Regions from separate parts of the Vibrio palustris genome, predicted to be linked through region 1. Evidence: predicted binding sites of a transcription regulator. Region 1 holds the regulator's gene; each other region holds the start of a gene.
What was found. Region 1 encodes PurR, which represses purine synthesis genes. Its sites were predicted from a motif close to TNANGNAAACGTTTNCNTNA; they were not measured.
Positions count from the first base shown of each region.

Region 2: a site for PurR is predicted at 1,983-2,002, ahead of folD (bifunctional methylenetetrahydrofolate dehydrogenase/methenyltetrahydrofolate cyclohydrolase FolD). Genes of this name have one in related genera too.
Region 3: a site for PurR is predicted at 3,307-3,326, ahead of purE (5-(carboxyamino)imidazole ribonucleotide mutase). Genes of this name have one in related genera too.
Region 4: a site for PurR is predicted at 3,044-3,063, ahead of glyA (serine hydroxymethyltransferase). Genes of this name have one in related genera too.

Region 1 covers NZ_AP024887.1:1,136,311-1,141,845, reverse strand. Annotated here, with positions in the region: gene cmoM (tRNA uridine 5-oxyacetic acid(34) methyltransferase CmoM) at 1-360, opposite strand, end outside; gene elyC (envelope biogenesis factor ElyC) at 476-1,324, shown strand; gene torR (two-component system response regulator TorR) at 1,452-2,159, opposite strand; gene purR (HTH-type transcriptional repressor PurR) at 2,608-3,609, shown strand; cyclic di-GMP riboswitch class I at 3,765-3,863, shown strand; gene OCU30_RS05515 (TfoX/Sxy family DNA transformation protein) at 3,975-4,562, shown strand; gene OCU30_RS05510 (putative signal transducing protein) at 4,668-4,991, shown strand; gene OCU30_RS05505 (alpha/beta fold hydrolase) at 4,988-5,535, opposite strand, start outside.
Region 2 covers NZ_AP024887.1:1,649,471-1,655,005, forward strand. Annotated here, with positions in the region: gene OCU30_RS07780 (SDR family NAD(P)-dependent oxidoreductase) at 55-726, shown strand; gene OCU30_RS07785 (GNAT family N-acetyltransferase) at 800-1,342, opposite strand; gene folD (bifunctional methylenetetrahydrofolate dehydrogenase/methenyltetrahydrofolate cyclohydrolase FolD) at 2,073-2,930, shown strand; gene OCU30_RS07795 (lytic murein transglycosylase) at 3,045-4,016, opposite strand; gene OCU30_RS07800 (YcgL domain-containing protein) at 4,050-4,340, opposite strand; gene minC (septum site-determining protein MinC) at 4,543-5,208, shown strand; gene minD (septum site-determining protein MinD) at 5,230-5,535, shown strand, end outside.
Region 3 covers NZ_AP024887.1:43,704-49,238, forward strand. Annotated here, with positions in the region: gene dprA (DNA-processing protein DprA) at 1-487, shown strand, start outside; gene OCU30_RS00215 (DUF494 family protein) at 493-966, shown strand; gene OCU30_RS00220 (DNA topoisomerase family protein) at 981-1,568, shown strand; gene OCU30_RS00225 (5-(carboxyamino)imidazole ribonucleotide synthase) at 1,620-2,753, opposite strand; gene purE (5-(carboxyamino)imidazole ribonucleotide mutase) at 2,757-3,242, opposite strand; gene tsaC (L-threonylcarbamoyladenylate synthase type 1 TsaC) at 3,429-3,986, shown strand; gene hemF (oxygen-dependent coproporphyrinogen oxidase) at 4,018-4,932, shown strand; gene aroE (shikimate dehydrogenase) at 4,993-5,535, shown strand, end outside.
Region 4 covers NZ_AP024887.1:1,805,756-1,811,290, reverse strand. Annotated here, with positions in the region: gene metN (methionine ABC transporter ATP-binding protein MetN) at 1-954, opposite strand, end outside; gene gmhB (D-glycero-beta-D-manno-heptose 1,7-bisphosphate 7-phosphatase) at 1,205-1,756, shown strand; tRNA gene OCU30_RS08515 (tRNA-Tyr) at 1,967-2,051, opposite strand; tRNA gene OCU30_RS08510 (tRNA-Tyr) at 2,120-2,204, opposite strand; tRNA gene OCU30_RS08505 (tRNA-Tyr) at 2,274-2,358, opposite strand; tRNA gene OCU30_RS08500 (tRNA-Tyr) at 2,429-2,513, opposite strand; gene glyA (serine hydroxymethyltransferase) at 3,119-4,369, shown strand; gene OCU30_RS08490 (hypothetical protein) at 4,451-4,780, opposite strand; gene lipA (lipoyl synthase) at 4,933-5,535, opposite strand, start outside.

The DNA.
Region 1 (5,535 bases):
TAACACCATATCGACAGACTGGTCTAAATGATCGCCAATCTCCTGGACTGGAGCATGCACTAAACGATAATGGTCTTGTAATCCGGCATGCTCAATCGACTGTTTGGCCAAGCTCAACATATTGGCAGACAGATCACACAGTGTCACTTTGTGACCCAAGTGGGCAAGTTTTTGAGATAACTGTGCTAATCCGCCACCAGCATCTAAGATATTTAAAGGCTTGTCATTAGAAGTAAAATGCGTTAACAATTGCACTATATCTTCCCAAACAATGACTTGACGTATTTCACCTTTGTCAGAACCATAGATATTTTTTGCGAATTTGTGGGCAATATCGTCGAAATTGCGATCTCTAGTCACGGCTGCTTGCGTTATGATAACTAATCGTGCTGTTATTCTGTCATAGGAATGGCAGGAATAAAGAGGCTTTTATCCTTTTTTAACGCCAAGTGCTGCTTTTTCGGGCTATTTATATATGTTTGAGCTGAAAAAAATTATTTCGTCCCTATTTATGCCGCTTCCAGCGTTGCTGATCATCGGATTTTTAGGTTTATCATTGATTATGTTTACCGCGAAACGTAAGAGTGGCTGTGTGATTGTCCTCTTTTCTTTGCTCGGTATTTTTTTGGTGTCTTTTCAACCCGTATCGTCACGCTTGTTAATGCCTTTGGAACGTCAATATAAAGGTTTTTTACCCGTTGATGAGAGTATTGATTACATCATGGTGCTAGGCAGCGGGCATGTCGTCGATGACCAACTACCGCCGACATCAGAATTAAGCCGAACGGCATTGATGCGTTTAACCGAAGGCATTCGTATTTTCCGCATGTATCCTGGTTCCAAATTGATCTTGTCTGGGTATTCTGGTGGGAGTGAGTTCAGCCATGCCAGAATGTTGGCACAAGTTGCACTTGGATTGGGTGTGCCTAAATCCGATATCATTTTACTGGAAACCGCCAAAGATACATGGGAAGAAGCTCGCCAAGCCGCGGCTTTTGTCCAACAAAAGAAAATGGTGTTAGTCACATCGGCATCGCACATGCACCGGGCATTGCAAGAGTTCCACGCCGCAGGACTTCAACCACTGCCAGCTCCAACCAATTACTTAGCACAAAAGAATATTCGTCAGCCATGGGAAAAATACGCCCCCAAAGCACGATATTTAGAGCAAAGTGAGCGTTTTTGGTATGAAACCATGGGGAGTGTATGGCATGATTTTCGGGATTGGCTGCTCAACACCACACCAGAACCGTTACCGGCAGCATCGCCAGAAACATCCACCGCCGAAGATATGCCCGATCCAATAACCAAGCCTCAACGTTAATGGACACGTTAACGCGCCACGCCCCATCGATAAGTGACTTTTCTATGGGGCGTGAGTTTATCAGGACTCTGTTCACAGCCTGCTAACAACCATGATAGCAAGGAATGAGGGAATGAATAACTGACCCTTAGGTGCCAGCAAACATATATCCCTCACCATGTATGGTCACAATGATTTGTGGGGTTTTCGGATCACATTCCATTTTCGAACGTAACCGCCGTATTAATACATCAATCGTTCGGTCATTTGGCGTATCAACACGATGGCTAATCATGTTTAAAATGGCCTCTCTAGTGAGAACTTGATGGGGATTCGATGCTAACGCGACTAACAACTCATATTCCGCCTTAGTTAACTTGATCGGTTCACCATGCTGGCTTAACGAGCGACGTTGAATATCAAAAAACCAATCACCAAATTGGATTTGTTGGCAATCGACATGCTGAGTTAAAGGAGCATGCTCACGTGAACGAGACACTCTCCACATTAAATTTTTCACTCGAACCAAAAGTTCTCTCAGCTCAAATGGCTTAGCAATATAATCATCTGCGCCCATTTCTAAGCCAATAATTTTGTCAATGTTATCTTCTCGACCGTTTAATAGAATGATCCCCATATCGGATCGACTGCGTAGCTCTCTTGTAATCATTAAGCTATCACCAGATAATAATTGTGCATCCAATAAAACCACATCAAAATCTTGTCGATCTAGGTGTTCACGCATTTCTATACCGGTCTCAGCCGACAGCACGTCGTATCCTTCCTGTTGGAAGTAATCGACCAAAATAAGCCGCGTCTCTTGCTCACTTTCTACAACTAATAACGGATAATTCATAAGCGCTACTGATTTCCGGTTCTATACACACTGATTTCATTCTATTCATAGTCCGTAATAATTCTAGCGTTACGCTTTAAAACCTTATCCTTTATTGATTCAAAACAATCTAATCCTCGGTTTTCATCCAATAGCGACCATAAAGACGCCAAACCGAGGAGGGTTGCGTGGCAACTCACTACGGCCAAGAGTCGCTTCTTTTTATCCGCTTAACCCACTAACGAAAAGATCGTGGACATGGAGTACATATAACAAATATGAATTTTTCATTGCGGCGCTGCAGAGAGCAGTCTAGAATCACAGCTAGTTTGAAAATAAAAATTATCCAATCAAGCCGCTCTTAGTTAGCGGTTTTTTTAATACATATCGGCTTATTTAAAAGCACCCACTGTTGGCTGAGTTCAGTATCTGACCCTTCCTAGCCAGCAGCAGTAATAGGACAAAACCAATGGCGACAATCAAAGATGTAGCCCGCCTCGCTGGCGTCTCGACGACAACCGTATCTCATGTAATTAATAAAACACGCTTTGTGGCTGAAACGACCCAAGAGCGTGTGTTAGGCGCTGTAAAACAACTGAACTACGCACCGAGTGCCGTTGCAAGAAGTTTGAAATGCAATACCACCCGTACTATTGGTATGTTAGTGACCCAATCTACCAACCAATTCTTTTCTGAAGTCATTGATGGAGTGGAAAGCTACTGTTACCGCCAAGGCTATACGCTCATTTTGTGTAACACTGGTGGCATCTATGAAAAGCAGCGTGATTATGTACGTATGCTCGCGGAAAAACGCGTCGATGGTATGTTAGTGATGTGTTCTGACATGACGCCCGAACTCATGGAAATGCTCGACGCCCACTCAGATATCCCTAAAGTGATCATGGACTGGGGATTAGAAGATTCTCAAGCCGATAACATTTTGGACAATTCAGAAGAAGGTGGTTACATTGCAACTAAACACCTCATCGACAATGGCCATACCGACATTGCGTGTTTGAGTGGACAATTTTCGAAAGTGGCTTGCCAAGAACGTATCCGTGGCTTTCGCCGCGCAATGCAAGAAGCCAAATTAACGGTCAACGAAGATTGGATTTTAGAAGGCAACTTTGAATGTGACACTGCCGTCCTTGCCGCAGATAAGTTGTTAGCGATGGATGAGCTACCAACCGCAGTATTTTGCTTCAATGATACTATGGCACTGGGCTTAATGAGCCGCTTACAACAAAAAGGCTGCAGTGTGCCTGATGATATCTCAATTGTAGGCTATGATAATATTGAGCTCTCAGAGTATTTCTCTCCCCCGCTGACGACAATCCATCAGCCTAAACGTCGTGTCGGGAAAAACGCGTTTGAAATTCTTCTAGAGCGAATCAAAAACAAACAGCATGATCGTCGTACATTTGAAATGCACCCAGAATTGATCACCCGTGACACTGTAAAGAAATTGTAAATTGATATTCATTAACATTAGTGTCATTATGGATGTTGGTACATATAATAGATAGCAATTTACACAAAGACTTTCGCGTAGAATTATTAGGGAACTTGATGAACAATTCTGGTTCCCTTGCTGTAAGTTCTTAATAATTATATTAAACCCAGATGTCACGCACAGGGCAAACCAATCGAAAGGTTGGGACGCAAAGCCTCCGGCCTTAGCTTGATGACAGTATCTGTCATCTAAAAGGTAGCGGGGTTACCGATGAAATATGTACAATGCAAGTTTACGTTACACTGACAAAACATATGCATTGTATTGCTATACTCTCGGACCTGATTTTGGTGGCGTATCTCAATTACACCGAGACTAAAGGCATGGATAAACCTATATTAAAAAACTCAATGCGTCTGTTTGAATCTCTAGGACGCGTAAAATCTCGCTCAATGTTCGGCGGATTTGGTATTTTTGTTGATGACACAATGTTTGCATTGGTCGTTCAAGATAAATTACACATCCGCGCAGACGATCATTGCGCAGAGATTTATCGATCGAAAGGCTTGGAACCCTATATTTATAAAAAACGTGGTTTCCCAGTTATCACTAAATATTTTGCTCTTCCTGAAGATTATTGGGACAATCCCAATGATATTTTGCAAGAAGCTAAGCAAGCATTGCTTGTGGCGAAGAAAGAGCGTGAATCTCAAGCGAAGGCAAAACCAACGCGGCTTAAAGATTTACCTAACTTACGATTAGCAACCGAGCGTATGCTGCGTAAAGCGGGGATCGAGTCCGTTGAAATGCTCCATGAAAAAGGCGCATTAGAAGCTTACAAAGCCATTCAAGATACCCATACGACCACCGTCAGTATTGAATTGCTGTGGGCTCTAGAAGGCGCAATCGAAGGCCAACATTGGTCTGTGATACCGCAAAATCGCCGTGATGAACTCATGCAACGCTTGTAATTTATTTAGTTTAAAAAGCACTCTATTGAGTGCTTTTTTATTGCCTGTCACTTTTTAAATCCCCCTCACCTATTATACTGAAACAGCAAGTAATAGGAGTTCATAATGAAGATCTACATCACCCATAATCCCGCCGAAGCTCATATCGTCTGTGGACTACTACAATCAGAGAATATTGCTTGTGAAGTCAGAGGTGAACAGTGGTTTGGACTGCGTGGTGAAATACCAATGGATGAGCACTCTATGCCATACATTTGGCTCTTCCATACTTTTCAGGCTGACGATGCCAGCGCGATCATTGCAACATTTCAGAGCGCTTCAACAGAGACTGTCTTTCCGAGCTGGATTTGTCATCAATGCCAAGAAACCAATGAAGGGCACTTTGCCGTTTGTTGGCAATGTGGCAGCGCCCTGGTGGAAAATGCTTAGCTTGTGACACGCGACTCACGCACACGGGTAATATGCTGATGGATAAATTCAATCGAGTGATGATTGAACCTTTGCGGGCTCTCAATATTACATACGTGACCACAATCACTGAGCTCAACAAGCTCACTCATTGGCTGTTGCTGAGCCCATCGTTTTACGGGTTCTAAAAATAAATAGTCTTTGTCGCCCATAAGGTAAAGCGTTGGAATCCTCGGCATACACGAGCGGTATGTGGTCATCATTGGATTGACATACCGGGTTAAGTGGAACCAGCGTTTAAATTCACTTTGGCACAACTTTTTTGCTTCTCGAATAAATAACCAGCGCGATTCACGCTGTCTTGCCGTCGGCATCACGATATACGCAAATAAACGATAAAGCAGCATGTAAGGGACTAGGTTTTTAAACCAGTCACCTAGGCTAATTAAACATCGTGTACGGCAATCAAACGATAATATTGCCCCGCCCAGCACCATGCTTTTGATACGGTGCGGATGATACTGGGCCATTGTGTGTCCGATCAAAGTACCCAAAGACATCGCGA
Region 2 (5,535 bases), 510 kb from region 1:
ATGACGCTTATATGCATATTGATATAGGCACTCTCACCGAAAAAAGGCATTACTATGAAAAAACATGCTCTAATTATTGGCGCATCACAAGGAATTGGTTTTGGTCTTAGCAATATTTTGGCCGATCGTGATTGGAATGTAACAGGAACCTATCGCTCAACGACAGAACAGGATCCTAATCCTGCGATTACTTGGCTAAAATTGGATATAAACGATACCGATCAATATCGTGCATTCTGCGAACAACTACAAAGCCAGCAATATGACGCTATTATTATCAATGCGGGCATCCACGGTCCTCATTGTACGTTTGTCGATAATGCCTCTGATGAAGACTTATTTGAGCTTTATAAAACCAATACTATTTCGCCTATGCGACTTGCCTCCAAGTTACTCCCTTATGTTAAACCTGACACAGGAGTATTAGGATTTACTAGCTCACTGATGGGTAGCTTAAATGAGAATACCGAAGCGGCAATGCCAATTTATTCTTCTAGTAAAAGCGCATTAAATATGCTGATTCGCTCACTACGCCCTAATGCAACAGAGCATGGAATAACACTGTTGTCTTTGCATCCAGGGTGGGTCAGCACTCGTATGGGTGGAGAAGTAGCACCAGTCTCAGTTGACGCAAGTTCCATAGGCCTTGCCAAGGTAATTGAAAATGCCCAAGGCAAACAAGGTCACCACTTTCTTGATTTCCAAGGTAAGTCTCTCTCTTGGTAAGCTCGCTTGATCAATGGGGCGTATGTCAATCTGTTTTCTGCAGGTAGCACGCCCCTGACCACTTCACTCAATGTTAATCGACATCATTAATTTTGGCCGTTAAAACATGGTCTTCCCACTGCCCGGCTATTTTTAAATAGCGCTTCGCATAGCCTTCTCGCTCAAAACCTAATTTTTGTAGGACTCGCTCACTCGCACAATTATTGGGCATATAATTAGACATAATGCGATGTAGGCCAACTTGCTCAAACATATACTGACTCGTCGCATGCACGATTTCGGTCATATACCCTTGATTGAGATGTTGGTGGTCCAGCGAATACCCCATTAAGCAGGCTTGAAAAGCACCACGGATAACCCCCGTAAAGTTACAGACGCCAATCACTTGCCGCGAGTTGTTTTTATGAAAAGCCACAAAGCGATATTCTTCCCCGAGCTCAAACGCTAATACGTTTTTCTCTGTCACCTGTTGCCAAAATTCTCTCGTATAATAGTCCGGATTTCTTAGTGGTTCCCACGGGGCTAGGTGTGTTTGATTACGTTGATAATAGTTCAATAGCGCATCGGCATATTGGGGGCGCAATATATCAATCCGAGTATGTGTGGTCTCTAACATTATTCCTTCCTTGTGAATACTAAATACTCAACAACTTCCTATAAACGCAAAAAAGCCAGTATCTTATACAGATACTGGCTTTTTTTAAAATGGTACTCCGTACAGGATTCGAACCTGTGACCACCCGCTTCATCACACTATAACTTTCGCTACCACCATATAGGCTTTGTGCGCTGGACTATCCCTTTACCTTAGCTTTGCAGCTTTAGGTAGACGCCGTCTAGTCTCTACACCTTCTTAGCTTTTGCTAAGCTTGGCTCGGGATTGCCAACAATACTGTAAGGTTTCCCCGAATTTGACGTCTTACATTCATAAAGTTTCCTCTATGAAGCCCAATTTTTGAAATTTACATTTCTGCCAAATTAGAAGGCGGGTGCTCTATCCAACTGAGCTAACGGAGCATTGAATTATCAATATTTCAAAGCACTCTCAATTCGATAATTAAGAATATTTTGATAATAACCACTGCTTGTTATAGCAACACTTTTACACTGTTTATTTCGCGATTGACTGAATTAAACGATGCGCTACAGGGAGAGGATTATACGAGTTAGTGAGTGTAAATCAATGAATTTATCGATGAAAACCGTTCAGGTGCCTAAAAAGTTATCACCAAGGAATTAATTGCTCAAAAACCCTTCTTAGCAAACGTTTGCTTGTGGATGTTAATGTCGTAATCTGCGACAATAGCGGCAAAAATTTTCACGTATAATAAGTGTTAAGGAAAGTCATGACTGCCGTAAAAATAGATGGAAAGCATATATCTCAAACTGTGCGCTCTGAAGTAGCTGAACGTGTGCAAGCACGCCTCGAGAAAGGTTTGCGCGCCCCAGGACTTGCTGTAGTCCTTGTCGGTGAAGATCCAGCATCACATGTGTATGTCGGCAGCAAACGTCGCGCTTGTGAAGAAGTTGGATTTATCTCAAAATCCTACGATTTGCCCATGACAACGACAGAAAATGACATCATCGCATTAGTTGACCAACTCAACCAAGATCCAGAAATCGATGGTATTTTAGTGCAGTTACCTCTACCAGATGGCATTGACTCAACCAAAATTTTAGAGCGCATTACGCCCGAGAAAGACGTAGATGGCTTTCATCCTTACAATGTGGGCCGTTTATGCCAGCGTATACCGAAACTACGCTCATGCACACCCAAGGGCATCATCACGCTTCTTGAGCGTTATGACATTTCCTTGATGGGTAAACATGCCGTGATTGTTGGTGCCTCGAATATCGTTGGCCGCCCGATGACATTAGAATTACTACTGGCTGGGTGTACCACCACGACTTGTCACCGGTTCACTGAGGATCTCGCTTATCACGTTAAACAAGCCGACATTCTGGTTGTCGCAGTTGGTAAACCCAACTTTATTCCTGGTGAATGGGTAAAAGATGGAGCCGTAGTGGTCGATGTTGGCATCAACCGTCTTGAAACCGGTAAACTCATTGGCGATGTGGAATTTAGTGCCGCTCAAGAACGTGCCAGTTTTATTACTCCAGTGCCTGGTGGTGTTGGTCCAATGACAGTAGCAAGCCTGATTGAAAACACACTGATTGCTTGTGAAACCAATGAAAACCACTAATTAGTGATAACAGCCAATAAAAAAGCAGCACTCATGCTGCTTTTTTTTGCTATGAATAATTGTTGTTCGTTGCCCAACTCACGATAGCCAATAGCCAATAGCCAATAGCCAATATTAGAACACAATCGCATCAGCCAAGTGTGATACTGCTAACGCAAAATAATATGAACGATTCCATTTCATCAATACGTTATAGTTGTTATATACCAAGTAGACTCGGCCTTGTGCATCATCTGGCACAATCAGCCATGCTTTAATATCATTGTTCAACTTAGGGAGTGCACGGCCATCGTAACGAGTAATACCCAGTTTACTCCATTCGGATAGATATTTTCCTTGCGACGCACTACGCCCACCAAGGCTGACATCAAATCCTTTCGGCAATTTGACTTGGCGTCCCCAAGTACGATGCTCTTTCCAACCAGACTGACTTAAGTAGTTCGCCGTGGAAGCAAAGACATCGGCTTTCGACTCCCAAATATCTTTTTTTCCATCACCGTCACCATCAGCAGCGAACGACAAAAAAGAGCTAGGCATAAATTGACATTGCCCCATGGCTCCTGCCCATGAACCTTTCATATGACTGGCATCAATATGACCTTGCTGAAGAATGGTTAACGCTGCCATGGTTTGCTTACGGAAAAACGCTTCTCGGCGCCCATCATAAGCCATGGTCGATAATGCATCGATGACATTATAACCGCCCGTAAAGGTACCAAAATTACTCTCCACTCCCCATAGTGCAATAATAAAGCGTGGTTGTACGCCATACTTCGCCCCAATAGTTTGCAACTGAGGATAGTATTTTTTATACAAAGCTTTGGCTTTTTCTACTTTCCATTTTGGCACTGCGCGAGGAATATACTCATCCAGCGTCAGTTTTTTCTCTGGTTGATTACGATCCGCAACCACGGCTCGTGGACGATACTTCACATCATTGAATGCTTCTTTCAGAATCTGCTCTGAAATGCCTTCCTGACGTGCTTCCTGCTTTAAGCCTTCAACATATTTGTCAAAGCTGACATCCGCAGCGAGGACTGGCGACGCAAGCGTCACCCCTAAAATGACCGAAAGTAACTTTCTCAAGATCTCCTCCTTGAGCATATAGCCTATAATGACTTAATCGTGCGATGTATCATCTAAGCGAGATTTCTGTTTTTTGTATGTCTCTAATAAATTTTCTGGTGGTGGTGGCAATTGTAAAAAGAAGCCTTTTTCAAGCATAGACTCTTTTACATGATCAATATCGACAGTCGCAAGTGTACGATCTTTGAGATTGATGAGCATGACAAATACAGGTTTACCAAACATATCTAATAAGGTGTCAGGTACCTGTGAGAAATCATCGCGTTTGGGTAAGTATAAATACGTCCCTTCTTTTTTAGCACTTTTATATATAGAACAAAGCATGACAGGCCTTTAAGTATAAAAAACGCGGGATTTATCGCATTTTTATCTAGGTAACAGTAAGTTTCCATAAAATTGACAGCAAATCGTTCAAAAGGTTGTAAGATAACTTGCTGTAGTTAGCCATGAAATATAACATGACACCCCTAGTCTCAGGCAACGTCCTTTCACATTAAGCCATGAGTTTATCGAGGTCAAAGTAACAATGTCCAATATACCTGACCTAAAAGGCAGTAGTTTTACTTTGTCAGTATTGCACCTTTCTGACAATCAGATCGCAAATTGCGTCGATTTTTTGAAACAGAAGGTGGATCAGGCTCCTGCATTTTTTGCTGGAGCCCCTGTGGTCATCAATATTGAGAAAGTCGGTGGGGATCTTGACTTCCCTACTCTCAAACAAGGCATTTCTGATGCCGGGTTTATTCCCGTGGGTGTCACTGGATGTTCAAACAAACGGATTCAAAACCTTGCACGTGAGGCTGGGTTTGCCGTGATGACCACCAGTAACTCACCGAAAAATGTCCCATCGGCACCTCGCGCCCCAACAAAAGTGGTCGAAACTCCGATCCGCTCAGGGCAGCAAGTGTACGCTAAAGACAGTGACTTAGTCATACTTAATCATGTTAGCCCAGGAGCAGAAGTGATTGCTGACGGGTCTATCCACATTTATGGTACGCTGCGTGGCCGAGCCATTGCGGGTGCTAGTGGACAAAAAAAAGCACGAATCATATGTCAAGATTTACAAGCTGAACTAGTTTCAATCGCTGGTAACTATTGGCTCAGTGACCAAATTGAAAATGAGTTTTGGCAACAACGAGTGGTCCTCAAAATGCATGAAGATTCACTATACTTTGAATTGCTGACTCTATAAGTTTGAAAGGAAAAAAAGAAAATGGCACGCATTATTGTCGTAACGTCAGGAAAAGGCGGTGTTGGTAAGACCACATCTAGCGCAGCAATTGCTTCCGGCTTAGCCCTAAAGGGCAAAAAAACCGCGGTCATCGATTTTGATGTTGGCTTACGTAATCTTGATCTCATCATGGGCTGTGAGCGCCGTGTTGTATACGATTTCGTGAATGTCATCAACGGTGAATCAACATTAAACCAAGCTCTTATTAAAGATAAGCGCAATGAAAACTTATTCATTCTTCCGGCGTCTCAAACACGCGATAAAGAAGCGTTAACTGTCGATGGTGTG
Region 3 (5,535 bases), 1.1 Mb from region 1:
GCATTTTCCACGCCGTAATCGTATTATCAGTGGTTTATCATTGGGTGTGTTAGTGGTTGAAGCGGCCATAAAAAGCGGTTCGTTGATTACCGCTCGTTATGCCACAGAGCAAGACCGAGATGTCTTTGTTTTACCTGGCTCGATTTATCAAGCTAATCATGGTGGTAGTAATGATCTTATTCGCCAAGGTGCGAGCTTAGTGCAAACCGTTCCGCAAATCCTCGAAGAACTGAATACTTTTGTGAACTGGTCGCTGAATGAGCAAGAAACACGACAGCCGGGACTTTTTTCCTCACCGGAGAGCGAAGAACAATTGCCATTTCCCGAGCTCTTAGCTAACGTAGGGGAAGAAGCCACCCCGGTTGATATTCTTGCAAGCAGGACCAATATACCTGTGCATGAAGTCATGACGCAGCTTTTAGAGCTAGAACTCTCTGGGCATGTTGTTGCGGTATCTGGTGGTTATATTCGTAAGGGGAGGGGCTAGCGATGATGATGGATATCTTGATGTATCTTTTTGAAACCTACATCCATAGTGATGCTGAGTTGCAAGTCGATCAAGATGAGCTCGAAGAAGAGCTTGTGCGAGCAGGTTTTCATAAGAAAGACATCTATAAAGCTCTTAATTGGTTAGAAGAGTTAGCGGCTTTACAGCAAACAGAAGGTCATAAGGCACTGACTGTCAGTGCAGCAACATCGGTACGTATTTTTGCTCCGAAAGAAATGCTGCGGTTAGATGTGGAATGCCGTGGTTTTATCTTGTTCCTTGAACAAATAAAAGTGTTAACACCTGAAACACGAGAAATGGTTATTGACCGTATTATGGGGTTAGAAACCAATGAATTTGGTTTGGATGATTTGAAATGGATCATTCTCATGGTGCTATTTAATGTGCCTGGTAACGAAAACGCTTATACGCTGATGGAAGAACTGCTATACAGCAAAGAGCAAGGCATTCTTCATTAGGTAATAATAGGTTTATGAGCGGTAAAATCGATCCCAAACTTTTTTCACACTCAGGACAGGCCGCTTCTCAAGAGTCTTGTCCTCAGTGTGATCATGAATTAGTGATACGACATGGCAAACGAGGCCCATTTTTAGGGTGCAGCCAATATCCAGAGTGTGACTACATTAAACCACTCCATCAAAACGATGGTCATATCATTAAAGAATTGGGCGTACCTTGTTCGGAGTGTGGTCACGAGCTGGTGTTGCGTCAAGGTCGGTACGGTATGTTTATTGGGTGTAGTCATTATCCTGAATGTCATCATATCGAATCACTTGACGGTGATGATTCCGGTACGGAACCAAAAGTAGAGCTGACTTGCCCAGAATGCGGTGATGGACATTTGATTGAGCGTAAAAATCGTTTTGGGAAAATGTTTTATGCGTGTAGCGGTTATCCTAAATGTAAGTTTGCCGTTAATCTTCCTCCTATAAAGGGGACATGCCAAGCATGTGGGTTTGGTTTGCTGGTTGAAAAGAAAACCGCTGCGGGTATTAAGCATCAATGCGCCAATCGTCAATGTGGTCATTATCAGACAAATGATGGTGATTCTTTAGAGTAATAGAATAAAAAACGGCGCCAATGAGCGCCGTTTTTTATGTTGATGACAACATCAGTCTTGTATGTCGTGCGCGATTTGGTGCACGGCAGGAAAGGCCGCTTTATCTAAGTACTTAGCAATTTCACACAGTTTACGCTGCAATTGTCCTGGGTAATCTGCGGTTAAATTAATGTGACCCATCTTGCGTCCCGGGCGTTGGCTTTTTCCATACCAATGAATGTGACACCCTTCCATCGCCATAATCTCAGGCGGTAACGAATCTTCGCCAAGAATATTAATCATCGCCGTTTCGCGAACAAGCTTGGTGCTGCCTAAAGGCAAGCCGCAAACAGCACGAAGATGATTTTCAAATTGACAGATTTCAGCCCCTTGCTGAGTCCAGTGACCAGAGTTATGCACACGTGGCGCAATCTCATTAACCAGTAGATCGCCATCAATATCAAAAAACTCCAGAGCAAGCACACCCACATAATCTAAACTATCGGCTACCGCGGCAAACATGGTTTCTGCTTGAGTTTGCAATTGAGGTGCATCAATGGCCGTGGATAAACTCAGAACACCACCAATATGGATATTTTCTGCTAATGGGTAAGTTTCAATATCCCCTTGATGATTGCGAGCTCCCACCAAAGAAACTTCACGCTGAAATGGCACAAACTGTTCGGCGACAATGGCTTGTTGTTTCGAGTCATTCAGGCACGCTTGCATCTCCGTCCAAATAGCACCGGCTTGTGCTCGGTCTTTTAAGCGCCATTGACCTTTACCATCATAACCGCCAAGTGCGCTTTTCAGCACCATGGGGATCCCCACAGTTTCTATTGCTTGATCAAAATCTGCACGAGTATTAATAATGGCATAAGCTGCGTTTCTTACTCCGGCCCCATCAAGTAGTGTTTTTTCGATGCGGCGATCGCCACCGGCTTTTATCGCGAGTGATGTTGGGAAAAATTTGCCGCTTTGCTCACAAATTTCCAGAATATCATGGGGAATATGCTCAAACTCAGCGGTAATGACATCTGCATCTGCAATGGCTTGTTCGAGCGTCTGCGGTCTAGCAACTTGCGTAAGTGGGTGAACCACAGTACATGTCGTGACATCGTAGGCGGTCAATGTAAGGTTAAGTGGCGCACCAGCCAGAGACATCATGCGAGCCAGTTGACCCGCACCTAAAACCAATACATGCATGCCTTATTCCTCTTCAGGGTTCGGATTAGCTAGAACCGTGTTAGTTTGCTCGGTACGAAATGCTTCAACTTTTGCCATGACAGCTTCATCATGGGTGCCAATGATTTGCGCGGCAAGAATACCGGCATTAGCAGCGCCAGCATCACCAATTGCCAGCGTGCCGACAGCAATACCTTTTGGCATCTGCACGATAGAAAGTAGAGAATCCATTCCTTTTAAAGCGCGTGATTTAACAGGAACGCCGAGAACGGGAATACTGGTGTAGGCCGCGGTCATTCCCGGTAAATGAGCGGCGCCGCCTGCACCTGCAATAATCACATTGATGCCACGTTCTTTCGCACTGGTGGCGTAGTCTGCAAGAAGTTGAGGGGTGCGATGCGCAGATACGACTTTTGTTTCGTACGGCACACCAAACTTATCTAGCATTTCTGCTGCGAGTTTCATGGTTGGCCAATCTGACTTTGAACCCATGATAATTCCAACTTTCATCTCCAACTCCTGTAAACCTTTTAATAAATAAGCGAACTGAACGTATTATACGAGGATTTTTTCTTCAAGCAAACGTTTGCGCTTGCGGTTGTCATCTCATTTTCTATTACACGTAATTTGCTTTCGCTGATCAAACGAATAATTTGTAAACTAGAGAGAGAATTCTAAAACTTAGTAGGTCAGGCCGTGAATAATATACAAGAGTCGGTGTGTGCATTAACACGTGGTGAGGTGATTGCTTATCCAACCGAAGGTGTATTTGGTGTAGGATGTGATCCAGATAATTCATCGGCTATACAAAAGCTTCTGACACTCAAGCAACGCTCAAAAGAGAAAGGACTGATTTTAATCGCGGCCAGTTACGCGCAGTTGTTACCCTACATTAATGAAGACTTGCTGACGCCAGCGCAGTGTGAACATGTAAAACAGAGTTGGCCAGGCCCTGTAACTTGGATCATGCCTGCTAGTGCCCAAACGTCTCAATGGGTACGAGGACAATTTGATACGGTTGCTGTGCGTGTTACGGATCACCCTTTAGTTCAGGCGTTGTGTCAATCTTATGGAAAACCGATTACATCCACGAGTGCCAACTTGTCAGGACTCCCTCCATGTATGACTGCCGTTGAGGTTGCCGAACAATTACACCATGGCCTTGGGGCAATACTAGAAGGAAGCACTGGTGGTCGAGAGAAGCCGACAGAAATTCGTGATGCGCAAACACTACATATATTAAGGCAGGGTTAGGCGCGCAGGCCTCCCTATGAAGGAGATATCGATGACAGTAGTTAATAAAGAAGCCGTCAAAATATTTTTGATGTCTTTACAAGATGATATTTGTCGCCAGTTAGAGACGGTCGATGGTAAATCTGTATTTAAAGAAGATGCGTGGACACGCGAGCCCGGAGAGAGGCTCGGGGGAGGAGGACGTTCACGTGTTATGACTGAGGGCAACACTTTTGAGCAGGGGGGAGTTAACTTCTCTCATGTGACAGGTAAGCAACTTCCTGCATCAGCGACAGCCCATCGTCCTGAATTAGCCGGGCGCAGTTTTGAAGCCATGGGCGTATCATTAGTAATCCATCCTAATAACCCTTATGTGCCGACATCCCATGCCAACGTGCGTTTCTTTATAGCAGAGAAAGAAGGAGAAGAGCCTGTTTGGTGGTTTGGTGGTGGATTCGATTTAACGCCATTTTATCCGTTTGCCGAAGATTGTCAGTTTTGGCATCAAACGGCGAAAGACTTGTGTGCGCCATTTGGTGATAACGTCTACAGTGAGCATAAAGAATGGTGTGATAAATACTTCTATTTACCTCATCGAGAAGAAAATCGCGGAATTGGGGGCTTATTCTTTGATGATCTCAATGAATGGGGTTTTGAGGCTTGCTTTGCCTACATGCAAGCTGTTGGCGAAGGGTTTACGCAAGCCTATATACCCATTGTAGAGCAACGCAAAGCACACGCTTTTGGTGAACGTGAAAGGCAGTTCCAATTGTATCGCCGTGGGCGTTATGTGGAGTTTAATCTCGTCTATGATCGCGGTACTTTATTTGGTTTGCAATCGGGTGGGCGCACGGAGTCTATATTAATGTCGATGCCACCGATGGTGCGTTGGGAATATAACTATCAACCAGAACCCGGTAGCCCAGAAGCTCAATTAAGTGAGTTTCTTACGCCTAAGGCATGGTAATAGACCCACCATAAGTAATAGGGTCTAATAATGATGGCTCCAGTTGAATGAAGGTACACTATGGACAGTTATAATGATCAATATGCCGTGTTCGGTAACCCTATTGGGCACAGCCAGTCTCCATTTATTCACACATTGTTTGCTCGGCAGACCGATCAAGCAATGGTATATACAGCCGAATTGGCGCCGATTGATGGATTTGTGCAAGCGATGAATGCCTTTTTTGCTGAAGGTGGCAAAGGGTGCAATATTACGGTGCCTTTTAAAGAAGAAGCATATCAATACGCAGATCGCCTTACTGAACGTGCTCGGTTAGCGGGGGCAGTGAATACATTAAAGTATCTAGATGACGGTGGTATTCTCGGAGACAACACCGATGGTGAAGGTTTAGTACAAGATTTGTTAATGAACCAAGTGCTGGTAAAGAATAAAAAGATTCTACTCATTGGGGCTGGTGGTGCGGCGCGTGGTGTCTTAAAGCCGCTTTTGGATCAAGCGCCTCAACATATTACTATAGTGAATCGTACTTTAAATAAAGCCCAGCAACTTGCTGAGCAGTTTTGTGAATATGGCTCGGTCAGTGCATTACCAATAGATGATGCC
Region 4 (5,535 bases), 670 kb from region 1:
GCCTTGCATTTCCGCGAGCATCATGCCGAATTTCACGCCACCTGTATAATCAAGGTCAGAGTTCAAAATACTGACATCGATATTAAATTGTCTAGATACCTGCGAGACCACCGGAGCATCGACACTCGCACCAGTAAATTCTAAGCGAATCAATGGATGAGAGCCTTCGCTATGTGCCACACGTAAACGTTCGGCAATATCATCAGGCAGTGAAAGATCTAAGGTTGAGCGTATAAATTGGTGTGCTAGCTCTGTTTTTGGATACGCAAAAATATCGCCAACGGTGCCTTTTTCAACCAGTTTACCGCCACCAATGATAGCGACTTCATGGCAGATGCTTTTTACAACATCCATCTCATGCGTAATCAATAAGATAGTAATATTTAAGCGACGGTTAATTTCTTTTAGCAGTGCTAAAATCGATTGAGTTGTCGCAGGGTCAAGCGCGCTGGTGGCTTCATCACATAACAATACTTTTGGATCGGATGCAAGGGCTCTCGCAATAGCAACACGCTGCTTTTGCCCACCACTTAAATTGGCTGGGTATGTGTTACGTTTATCTGCCAAACCGACTAAATCAAGTAACTCGGCAACTTTTGCCTCGATGTCCGCATCGCTTTTATTGGCAAGCTCTAATGGTAGCGCCACATTACCAAACACCGTGCGTGATGAAAGCAAGTTAAAGTGCTGAAATATCATACCGATATTACGACGAGCATTCGATAATTGCTGAGCATTCAATTGCGTTAAATCTGTTCCATCAACAACGACCGAACCCGTAGTCGGACGCTCTAGCATGTTAACGCAGCGAATCAGAGTACTTTTCCCTGCACCTGAAGAGCCTATGACACCAAAAATCGTGCCTTGTGATATTTGAAGATTAATGTCTACTAAAGCGGGAATTTCCGTTTCGCCTTGGTAGAAAACCTTATTAACATTCGTTATTTCAATCATGTAAAAACCTGTGCAGGGAGCAGTAAAAACCCTATGTTAGCTGCGATATCGTCTCACAGAATATTATGCTGTATTGCTTAATAGCTAGATAAGAATCCTATGAGTTATAGGTATTCAAGTCAATAGGTATTTTTACGTCTAGACGTCTAAACGAAAAATTATCCGCGCTGATCGATCATTTGATAGTGATGAAAGAAATAAGCTATGCAATAATTATAAGACTTCTTATCGCTCAATTGAGAGAGTCATTTTGGCAAAACCAGCAGTATTTTTAGACCGTGACGGTGTGATCAACGTGGATCACGGCTATGTCCATGATGAGCATGATTTCGAGTTTATCGATGGGGTATTTGATGCAGCGCGTAAACTGCAGGATAAAGGGTATTTACTGGTATTGGTGACTAACCAATCGGGAATCGCTCGAGGTAAATTCAGTGAAGATCGCTTTTTATCGCTGACGCAGTGGATGGATTGGAACTTTGAAGATCATGGTGTGGCTTTAGATGGTATTTATTACTGCCCACATCATGCTGAGTTTGGTCTCGGTGAATACAAACAAGACTGTGAATGTCGTAAACCTAAACCGGGGATGTTTTTCTCCGCGCGGGATTTTTTAAGTATCGATATGGCCAACTCCGTTATGATCGGCGATAAAGCGGAAGACATGATGGCAGCAGAAGCGGCAGGCGTCGGGACTAAGATTCTTGTCCGTACAGGAAAGCCCATTACAGAACAAGGTGAAGCGCTAGCAAACACAGTATTGGATAGCATTGTTCAAGTTCCTGATTACTTAGATAACTAGTCTTTATGAAGCGCTGGTAAATCGGTATTGGGTTATTGATAAAAAGGCCACAGTCAGTGGCCTTTTTTGATCCAGACGTCTCTAAGAATGAATGACAATACGCCGTTTTTATATCGTGGCGGTCTTTATATTGTGATTGCGGGTTAATAGAGGTGTTGAGTGTCTGACAGGTATAAAAAAACCAGCTCACTGAGCTGGTTTTTTTATATATGGTGGAGGAGGACGGATTCGAACCATCGAAGGCGGAGCCGGCAGATTTACAGTCTGCTCCCTTTGGCCACTCGGGAACTCCTCCAGGAGGTTTTATACTTAACTGACGTTTTCCCAACGCAATCAATCAAGTGCTCTTCTTACGAAGAAATATGGTGGAGGAGGACGGATTCGAACCATCGAAGGCGGAGCCGGCAGATTTACAGTCTGCTCCCTTTGGCCACTCGGGAACTCCTCCAGGAGATTTTTATACTTAACTGACGTTTTCCCAACGCAATCAATCAAGTGATCTTCTTACGAAGAAATATGGTGGAGGAGGACGGATTCGAACCATCGAAGGCGGAGCCGGCAGATTTACAGTCTGCTCCCTTTGGCCACTCGGGAACTCCTCCAGGAGGTTTTTATACTTAACTGACGTTTTCCCAACGCAATCAATCAAGTGCTCTTCTTACGAAGAAAATATGGTGGAGGAGGACGGATTCGAACCATCGAAGGCGGAGCCGGCAGATTTACAGTCTGCTCCCTTTGGCCACTCGGGAACTCCTCCAGGAGATTTTTATACTTAAAGAATGTTTTCCCAACTCATCCCTCAAGTGCGGGGCGAATCATAGCAAACTGTTTGAGGCTGTAAACCCTTTTTTTGGTTTTTCGCACCAAGCGCTGTCTTTTTGGACAAAGTTGCGTGTTATTGATCAACTTTTCAGCGAGTCAATCAAGAAGGGGACGAGAAAGATGAGCAGAATCAGTGAATAACTTCCCGTTACTTTATCGTACTGAGTGCGTGTTAATGAGTTAAAAATAGCTCATCTCTGGCATAACCCCTTGTGACTGTGCAATTTTAATGTGGTGTTGATGATTTTTTCTCTATATAGCGCAGGCATCGCAATATAAAGTGCTCTAATGGTTGTGCTCTTATGAGCAAAGCGCTAATTTATCACTTAGGATTCTTTAGAGTATTAAGCTCTTATTTATCATAATGGTAGAAGCTGGTTATAACAGTGAAAAAATTGCCTCATAATTTCGGTAATTAGTGCTTTATGAAAAAGATCAATTTATGTAGAATACCGGCCATTACGGTGACGAAAACGTTTGCGTGGCGTCATTGTTCGGGTTTTACCTCAACTTTCAGTTAATCTGAGTCAGGAGATACAGATGCTTAAGCGTGATATGAACATCGCTGATTACGATCCGGAGCTTTACGCTGCGATTCAGGAAGAAACTCTTCGCCAAGAAGAACATATTGAACTTATCGCTTCAGAAAACTACACAAGTCCACGTGTTATGGAAGCGCAAGGCTCTCAATTAACGAACAAGTATGCTGAAGGATATCCTGGTAAGCGCTATTACGGTGGTTGTGAGTATGTTGATAAAGCAGAAGCTTTAGCGATTGACCGTGCGTGTGAGTTATTTGATTGTGCCTACGCAAACGTGCAGCCTCACTCTGGCTCTCAAGCTAACAGTGCTGTTTATATGGCATTATTGAATCCAGGCGATACGGTTTTGGGGATGAGCCTCGCTCACGGTGGTCACTTGACTCACGGCTCACCAGTCAACTTTTCTGGTAAGCATTACAATGTTATCCCATACGGTATCGATGAATCGGGTCAAATTGATTACGACGCGATGGAAGTATTGGCACAAGAACATCAACCGAAAATGATCATCGGTGGCTTCTCCGCTTATTCTCAGGTTGTCGATTGGAAACGTATGCGTGAAATCGCCGACAAAGTGAATGCTTACTTGTTTGTGGATATGGCTCACGTTGCGGGCTTGATTGCTGCTGGCGCTTACCCAAGCCCAATGCCTTATGCTCATGTTGTTACCACGACAACACATAAAACGCTTGCCGGACCTCGCGGTGGTCTTATTTTGTCGAATGCGGGTGAAGAGCTATACAAAAAACTGAATTCAGCTGTTTTCCCTGGTGGACAAGGTGGCCCTTTGATGCATGTTATTGCAGCAAAAGCGGTGGCTTTCAAAGAAGCAATGGAACCTGAATTCAAAGCGTATCAAGCTAATGTTGTGAAAAACTCCAAAGCAATGGTTGCCCAGTTCCAAGAACGTGGTTACAACATTGTATCTAACGGGACAGAAAACCACTTATTCCTGGTTGACCTTATCGACAAGAATATTACAGGTAAAGAAGCGGATGCCGCATTGGGCGCTGCAAACATTACTGTGAACAAAAACTCAGTCCCTAATGACCCACGCAGTCCGTTTGTGACATCTGGTATTCGTATTGGTACACCATCAATTACACGCCGTGGTTTTAGTGTTGAAGATGCTAAAGCGCTGGCAAACTGGATTTGTGATGTACTAGATAACATCAACGATCCTGCTGTTATTGAAGCAACCAAACAAAAAGTGTTAGATATTTGTAAACGTCTACCTGTTTACGCATAGTATTGCGACGACTAAAAAATAAAGCCTGCATTATATGCAGGCTTTTTTTTATTGGGGTTCATAACGTTAAGTTCAGTTAAACTATTTAGCGATGCTGATTAATGTCCCTGATTTACATTTAAACATATAGTATTTACGGGTTTCATTAAATTGCCCTAAACCTTCGCCGCTGCAGTAGTTAACATTGATATCCCGCATGGTTTCAAGAGTACTTTCATTGGCGAGTGAAAACTTAGATTGGTCGGAACAGACAATCCGCACTTGGCCATCATCACTCACGGAATAAATTTTGACATCGGTATTGCACAGTTCAAAAGAGGCTTCTTGGTAATTATCTCTTTGCTCATTTGATGCACAACCAGTAAGCAGTGTGCCAACTGCCATTAAGGTTACGAGTCCTAACTTATACATTGATACCATCCTTTTTGAATTGCTTACCATTATTGTAGTCAATATGAGATAACAGGGTAAGAAACTTCATGTATAACAGCAAGCAGTTAATTGATCAAAAAAGCCGATATGGACTCCACATCGGCTTTTTATTGCAAGATAACCAGTCTCTCTTACTTCACTTCCATACCTTGAGCTTGTAAATCAGCATGATAAGAGGAGCGCACGAAAGGACCGCAGGCAGCATGAGTGAAGCCCAGTTCCAACGCGATTTCTTTTAATTCTTCGAACTCAGCTGGCGGCACATAGCGAGCAACCGGTAAATGGTGACGGCTGGGTGCTAAGTATTGACCTAAGGTGAGCATGGTGACGCCATGGCTACGGAGGTCTTTTAATACTTCGACCATTTCTTCTTTGGTTTCACCTAACCCCATCATTAAGCCTGATTTCGTTGGGATATCTGGATGCTGTTCTTTAAAGCGGCGTAATAGATCAAGCGACCATTTATAGTTTGCGCCTGGACGTGCTTTACGATACAGACGTGGGATGGTTTCTAGATTGTGGTTAAAGACATCAGGCGGATTGTCTTTGAGTAATTCTAACGCCGTATCCATACGACCACGGAAATCAGGGACTAACGTTTCAATACGAATATGCGGATTCTGCTCACGAATGGCTTGGTTACAATCGGCAAAGTGCTTAGCGCCACCATCACGTAAGTCATCACGATCGACTGAGGTGATCACCACGTACTTCAGTTTCATATCTTTGATCGT